DNA from 3 places in the Micromonospora sp. WMMD734 genome. Region 1 is predicted to be linked to each of the others. Evidence: predicted binding sites of a transcription regulator. Region 1 holds the regulator's gene; each other region holds the start of a gene.
The links. The regulator HrcA, encoded in region 1, represses chaperone genes, less so after heat shock. The targets are predictions, from matches to a motif close to GGTTNGCACNCTCNNNNNGAGNGTGCNAACC.

Region 1 (2,263 bases):
CGGCGGCTGGTCACCGGTGGGCGGCGGATACCCGCCGGGCGGGGGATACCCGCCCGCCCCCGGAGCGCCGGACAGTGGTGCGGTGGGCGGCTCGTATGGCGAGCCCTGGCCAGCGTTCGGGTCCGGCGGATAGCCGTCCCCCGCGCCGGGCGGGCGAGGTGGTTCAGTCATGCCCGCCACGGTAGGGGCTGCCGGCAAGGGTGCACCAGAGCGACACTGGTGAGGTTGGCCTCGACGCTGCGTCAGCGCCGGGATCCGCCGGGGCGGGCGCACCGACGGTCCGTCCTGATCATCGCGGCGGCGGTACTGCCGACGTAGACTGGCACTCGCTACAGTCGAGTGCCAGAGTGCTTGCCCGGGTGCGCAAGCGCCCGGGGCGACGTGCGTCAGGAGGTGGGAGATGGGTCTCGACGACCGCAAACTCGCCGTGCTGCGGGCGATCGTCGAGGACTACGTCGCCACGCAGGAGCCCGTCGGCAGCAAGACGCTCGTCGAGCGGCACCAGCTCGGGGTCTCCCCGGCGACGGTCCGCAACGACATGGCGGTCCTGGAGGAGGAGGGCTACATCCGGCAGCCGCACACCAGCGCCGGCCGGGTCCCCACCGACCGGGGCTACCGCCTCTTCGTCGACCGGCTCTCCCGGGTCAAGCCGCTCAGCCCGGCCGAACGCCGGGCCATCGAGCGCTTCCTGGTCGGCGCGGTCGACCTCGACGACGTGGTGCACCGCACCGTACGCCTGCTGGCACAGCTCACCCGACAGGTCGCCGTGGTGCAGTACCCGTCGCTGGCCCGCTCGTCGGTGCGCCACCTGGAACTGGTGCCGATCTCCACCACCCGGCTGATGCTGGTCATGATCGCCGACACCGGGCGGGTCGAACAGCGGCTGGTCGAGTTGGCCGCGCCGGTGCCCGCCGACGACGTCCTCGACCTGCGCCGGCTGGTCAACGAGAAACTGGTCGGGAGTCGGTTGTCCGACACTCCGCCGCTGGTGCAGGCGCTCGTCGACGAGAGTGCGCCACACCTGCGCGGCGCGATGACCACCCTGTCCACGGTGCTGCTGGAGACCCTGGTGGAACGCACCGAGGAGCGGCTGGCGCTGGCCGGCACCGCCAACCTCACCCGGGGTGGCCTACTCGACTTCCAGGGCTCGCTGCGACCCATCCTGGAGGCGCTCGAAGAGGAGGTCGTGCTGCTCAAGCTGATCGGCGAGGCGCAGCCGAGCACCACCCGGGTGCTGATCGGCGACGAGAACGAGGTCGACAATCTCCGGGCCGCCTCGGTGGTCAGCACCGGGTACGGCCCGGGCACCACCATCGTCGGTGGGCTGGGCGTGCTCGGCCCGACCCGGATGGACTACCCCGGCACCATCGCCACGGTCAGGGCCGTGGCACGCTACGTGGGCGAGCTGCTGGCCCAGAACTGACCAGTCCGGGCCGGCGGCCGGCTCCGGCCGCCGACCGGCGCAAACGCGAGACGAACATGAGGACACGGAACGCAGTGGCCAGGGACTACTACGGCATTCTCGGGGTGAGCCGGGAAGCCTCCGACGACGAGATCAAGCGCGCCTACCGCAAGCTGGCGCGGCAGTTCCACCCGGACGTCAATCCGGACCCGGAGGCACAGGAGAAGTTCAAGGACATCAACGCCGCGTACGAGGTCCTCTCGGACGACCGGAAGCGGCAGATCGTCGACCTGGGCGGCGACCCGCTCGCCCCGGGCGGCGGGGGCGCCGGCGGCCCGGGCGGCCCCGGCGGGGCGGGCCCGTTCGTCGGCTTCCAGGACATCATGGACGCCTTCTTCGGCGGTGCGGCCGGTGGCTCGCGGGGTCCCCGGCCGCGTACCCGGCCCGGTGCCGACGCGATCCTGCGGCTGGAACTGGACCTGCACGAGACCGCCTTCGGCGTCGAAGCCCCGATCACGGTGGACACCGCCGTGCTCTGCACCACCTGCTCCGGAGCGGGCACCGCGGCCGGCACCCACCTGGCGACCTGCGAGGCGTGCGGCGGCCGGGGCGAGGTGCAGTCGGTGCAGCGCACCTTCCTCGGCCAGGTCGTCTCGGCCCGGCCGTGCACCGTCTGCCAGGGCTACGGCACCACCATCCCGCACCCCTGCCCGACCTGCGCCGGCGACGGCCGGGTGCGGACCCGCCGCTCGCTGACCGTCAAGATCCCGGCCGGGGTGGAGGACGGCATGCGCATCCGGCTCGCCCAGCAGGGCGAGGTCGGCCCGGGTGGCGGCACCGCCGGTGACCTCTACGTCGAGA
Region 2 (2,263 bases), 6.6 Mb from region 1:
CGGCGGGGCACCCCGGCGAGCGCGCCGCACCACAGGGCCGCCTCGACCAGGTCCCCGTCGACGCTCACCCACTCCGCCTCGGCGTCGGCCGGGATCAACGCGTGGTCGATGCCGGGGGCCACCTTCACCACCGTGTGCGGCACCCGCGCCGCCAGCCCGGTGACGAAGTCCCACGGCGGCGAGTAGGCGTCCGGGTCGAAGATCCGCCGGCCGGTGCCGGTCCGCCGCCGGGCCGGATCGCAGAAGACCGCGTCGACCCGGGTCACGTCGAAGGCCGTCGCGTCGCCGCACTCCACGGTGAACATCCCGGCCAGCCCGGCGGCCCCGGCGTTCGCGGCGGCCAACGCGGCGGTGACGGGGTCGGCCTCCACGCCGTACACCCGGATGCCGGCGCGGGCGGCGGCGAGCGCGTCGGCACCGAGGCCGCAACCCAGGTCGGCGAGGGTGCGCACCCCGGCGGCGGCGAGCCGGGCGGCCCGCCGGTCGGCGACCACCCGGCGGGTGGCCTGCTCCAGGCCGGGGCGGGTGAGGAACATCCCGGCCGCCTCCGGGCCGAACTTGCCGACCGCCCGGCGGCGCAGCTCGGCCTGGGTCAGCGCGGCGGCGGCCAGCCCGGGCGGCACCCCGCGCGAGCGCAGCGCCGCCGCCGCGACCAGCGGGTCGCCGCCGGCCACCCCGGCCGCCGCGGCGAGCACGGCCGACCCCTCGGCGGTACGCAGCGCGGCGAACTGGTCGAGATCCACCCGCCCATTGTCCGGCCCGGCCGGTGGATCGATCCAGTCGGGCCGACGGTGCGGTGTCCGGCCGGTGTCGTCACCGCACCATGGCCACCATTGAGTTGATCATCGCCGGGCGGGGCCGGGGCGCGCGACGGGAGCCGACACGGAGGGTGGCAGATTGGCACTCTCCTTGACGGAGTGCTAGCCGAGGAATAACCTGCGATTAGCACTCTCACCCCGAGGGTGCCAGCGTCCGGGCCATCCGGTCCGGGTGCTGAACGCCAGGCGGACCGGCACCCGCGACGACGGCCCCGCCCGGTGGCATGTGGCAGATTGACGCTGGTCGGACTCTCGGCCGGCAACGAAACCAAGTACCCCAGGAGGGTATGCCCGTGACTACCGCGACCAAGGTTGCGATCAAGCCGCTCGAGGACCGGATCGTGGTCCAGGCGAACGAGGCTGAGACCACCACGGCGTCGGGCATCGTGATCCCCGACACCGCCAAGGAGAAGCCGCAGGAGGGCACCGTCCTCGCCGTCGGCCCCGGCCGGATCGACGACAAGGGCAACCGCGTGCCGCTCGACGTCAAGGTCGGCGACACCGTCCTCTACTCGAAGTACGGCGGCACCGAGATCAAGTACGCCGGCGAGGAGTACCTGGTGCTCTCCGCCCGCGACGTTCTCGCGGTCATCGAGAAGTAACCAACCGATTCCCGTGTCGTCGCCCCGGTCCGGCTCGCCGGGCCGGGGCGACGACGCTTCGAAGGGACATTCATGGCGAAGATCCTGAGCTTCTCGGACGACGCCCGGCACCTGCTGGAGCACGGTGTCAACGCCCTCGCGGACGCGGTCAAGGTCACCCTCGGCCCGCGCGGGCGCAACGTCGTCCTGGACAAGAAATTCGGTGCGCCGACGATCACCAACGATGGTGTGACCATCGCCAAGGAGATCGAGCTCACCAACCCGTACGAGAACCTCGGCGCGCAGCTGGTCAAGGAGGTGGCGACGAAGACCAACGACGTCGCCGGCGACGGGACCACCACCGCGACCGTGCTGGCCCAGGCGATGGTCCGCGAGGGCCTGCGCAACGTGGCCGCCGGGGCCAACCCGACCGGCCTCAAGCGGGGCGTCGACGCGGCGGCCACCAAGGTCTCCGAGGCGCTGCTCGGCCGGGCCGTCGAGGTGGCCGACAAGAAGTCGATCGCGCACGTCGCGACGATCTCGGCGCAGGACGCCACCATCGGTGAGCTGATCGCCGAGGCGATGGAGCGGGTCGGCCGCGACGGTGTCATCACCGTCGAGGAGGGCTCCACCCTGACCACCGAGCTGGAGGTGACCGAGGGTCTCCAGTTCGACAAGGGCTTCATCTCGCCGAACTTCGTCACCGACTCGGAGTCGCAGGAGTCGGTGCTGGAGGACCCGTACATCCTCATCACCACCCAGAAGATCTCGGCGATCGAGGAGCTGCTGCCGCTGCTGGAGAAGGTCCTCCAGAACAGCAAGCCGCTGCTGATCGTCGCCGAGGACGTCGAGGGTCAGGCGCTG
Region 3 (2,263 bases), 4.8 Mb from region 1:
CCGATTTGACAGCGTTGCGTCAGGAGTGTTGCGTGCCCGATTTTTCTGATGGAGCGGACGTCGCCCACGCGGCCAAACGCGAGACACGGACCGCGCTGCTCGCCCGCCGCCGGGCGCTCACCGCAGCACAGCGGGCCGCCGCTGCGGCGCGCGTGCAGGCCGAGCTGACCGCACTGGTACGCCGGCTGCGGCCGACCAGGATGACCGGGTACGTGCCGGTCGGCTCCGAGCCGGGCGGCCCCGACCTGCCCGACGTGCTGCGGGCCGCGTTGCCGGCCGGGGCGGAACTGCTGCTGCCGGTGCTGTGCGACGACCTCGACCTGGACTGGGCCCCGTACGCCGGACCGGACACCCTGGTCGCCGCCGGCCGGGGCATGCGCGAACCGGACGGACCCTGGCGGGGGCGGGCGGCGATCGTCGGGGCCTCCCTGGTGGTGGTGCCCGCGCTGGCGGTGGACCGGCGCGGGCTGCGGCTGGGTCGGGGCGGCGGCTCCTACGACCGGGCCCTGGCCCGGGTGCCGGCGACCACCCTGACCGTGGCGCTGCTACACGACGGCGAACTGCTCCCGGAGCTGCCCGGCCAGCCGCACGACCGGCCGGTGGGCGCCGCGCTCACCCCGGCGGACGGGTTGCTCACGCTCCCGCCGCCCGGCCCCGTCGATCATGTGGTGGGTTGACCCCGTGGTCCGGGTCGATGCTGTGGTCGGGTTCATGCTGTGGTCGGGTTCATGCTGTGGTCGGGCTCGATGCTGTGGTCGGCTCGATGTCGGGGCGTCGGCGGGTGCGGGTCGGCTGATGTGTGGGCTTCGGCCGGGTGCGGGCCGGCCGGCGATGTCGTGGGCTTCTGCCGGGTGCGGGCCGGTCGGCGGTGTCGTGGGCTTCGGCCGGTTGCGGGCCGGTCGATGTGGTGGTCCGGCACGATGTCGGAGCCCGGGCCGATGTCGGGGCCACTGGTGGAGTGTGGTCCGCAGCTGGCGGGCCGGGGTGCACGGACGCCCGGCGGGCGGATGACGATCACGTCCGCTGGACGAACCCGGGTCCGATGACGCACCATTGGCACTCGAATACGTCGAGTGCCAACCGGCCGTACCAGATCCGGAGGAGAACGTGCCCACGTACCAGTACGCCTGCACCGCGTGCGGCCACCAGCTCGAGGCGGTGCAGTCGTTCTCCGACGAGCCGCTGACCGAGTGCCCCGCGTGCGAGGGGCGGCTGCGCAAGGTCTTCAACTCGGTCGGGGTCGTGTTCAAGGGCTCCGGCTTCTACCGCACCGACTCCCGGGCCTCCGGCAGCGAGGGCAAGAGCGGCGCGGCGAAGCCGACGAAGTCGGAGGGCTCCTCGTCCGGCGGAGACTCCTCCGGTTCCGGCTCGTCGTCCAGCTCGGGCTCGTCCAGCTCGGGCTCGTCGCCCAGCTCGGGCGGGTCCTCGGCCTCCGGCTCGCCGTCGTCCGGCTCCGGTTCCCCCAGCCCCACCAAGTCCCCCGCCCCCAGCACCTCCTCCTAACCCCTCCCTCCCCCCACCCCCACCCCCACCCCCGGCCACCCGAGGTTTACGTCAAGTTGATCTCTACGGATGACGTAAACCTCTTGATCAGCTGACGCAAAGCTCTTGATCACCGAGCTGGGCCGGGGTGGCGGGCGGGGTGGGGTTTTCCACAGGGCGAGCCGTTGTCCACAGGCTGTGGACGACGGCTCGTGAGGTGTGCAGTTTCCGCCTAACCTGCTGAGCCGGGACGCCACCGCGGCGTCCCGGTGGACAGCGGAGGTGGAGCATGGCGGCCAGCGGCGCGGACGGTCACGGCTCGCTACGACCGTTCCGCTGGCCGCGTCGGCCGGGTGGGGCGACCCTGCTGCGTGCGGCACTGGTGGCCGTTCTGCTGGGGCTGGCGGTGATCGTCCTGGACGCTCCGGAGGACTGCGCCCCCGGTGCTTCCCCGACCATGAGGTTCCCGGTCGCGGCGGGGATCTACGACGCGAAGGGCCCTACCGGGTCGACCGGCCCCACCGGTACGCAGGAACCTGCCGGTACGCGAGGCCCCACCGGCCTGGAGAGACCTGCCGGTACGCAGGAACCTGCCGGTACGCGAGGCCCCACCGGCCTGGAGATGCCTGCCGGCGTGACGGGTCTTGCCGTTGTGAAGGGACCTGCCGACAGGCGGGGGCCTGCCGATTCGGTAGTCCTCCCGGGCACGACATTCAGCGCGATCGGCTGCACTGCCGCACCGGACCGCGGGGCGGACGGTTCTGCCTCCGCGGACCCACCC

Region 2: a site for HrcA is predicted at 941-971, ahead of groES (co-chaperone GroES). Genes of this name have one in related genera too.
Region 3: a site for HrcA is predicted at 1,052-1,082, ahead of ACN267_RS20565 (FmdB family zinc ribbon protein). Genes of this name have one in related genera too.

Annotation. Positions count from the first base shown of each region.
Region 1 covers NZ_JBMHMK010000001.1:29,323-31,585, forward strand. The annotation lists gene ACN267_RS00195 (DUF4870 domain-containing protein) at 1-171, opposite strand, end outside; gene hrcA (heat-inducible transcriptional repressor HrcA) at 401-1,423, shown strand; gene dnaJ (molecular chaperone DnaJ) at 1,498-2,263, shown strand, end outside.
Region 2 covers NZ_JBMHMK010000001.1:6,642,956-6,645,218, forward strand. The annotation lists gene ACN267_RS29050 (THUMP-like domain-containing protein) at 1-743, opposite strand, end outside; gene groES (co-chaperone GroES) at 1,106-1,420, shown strand; gene groL (chaperonin GroEL) at 1,493-2,263, shown strand, end outside.
Region 3 covers NZ_JBMHMK010000001.1:4,825,475-4,827,737, forward strand. The annotation lists gene ACN267_RS20560 (5-formyltetrahydrofolate cyclo-ligase) at 33-677, shown strand; gene ACN267_RS20565 (FmdB family zinc ribbon protein) at 1,108-1,503, shown strand.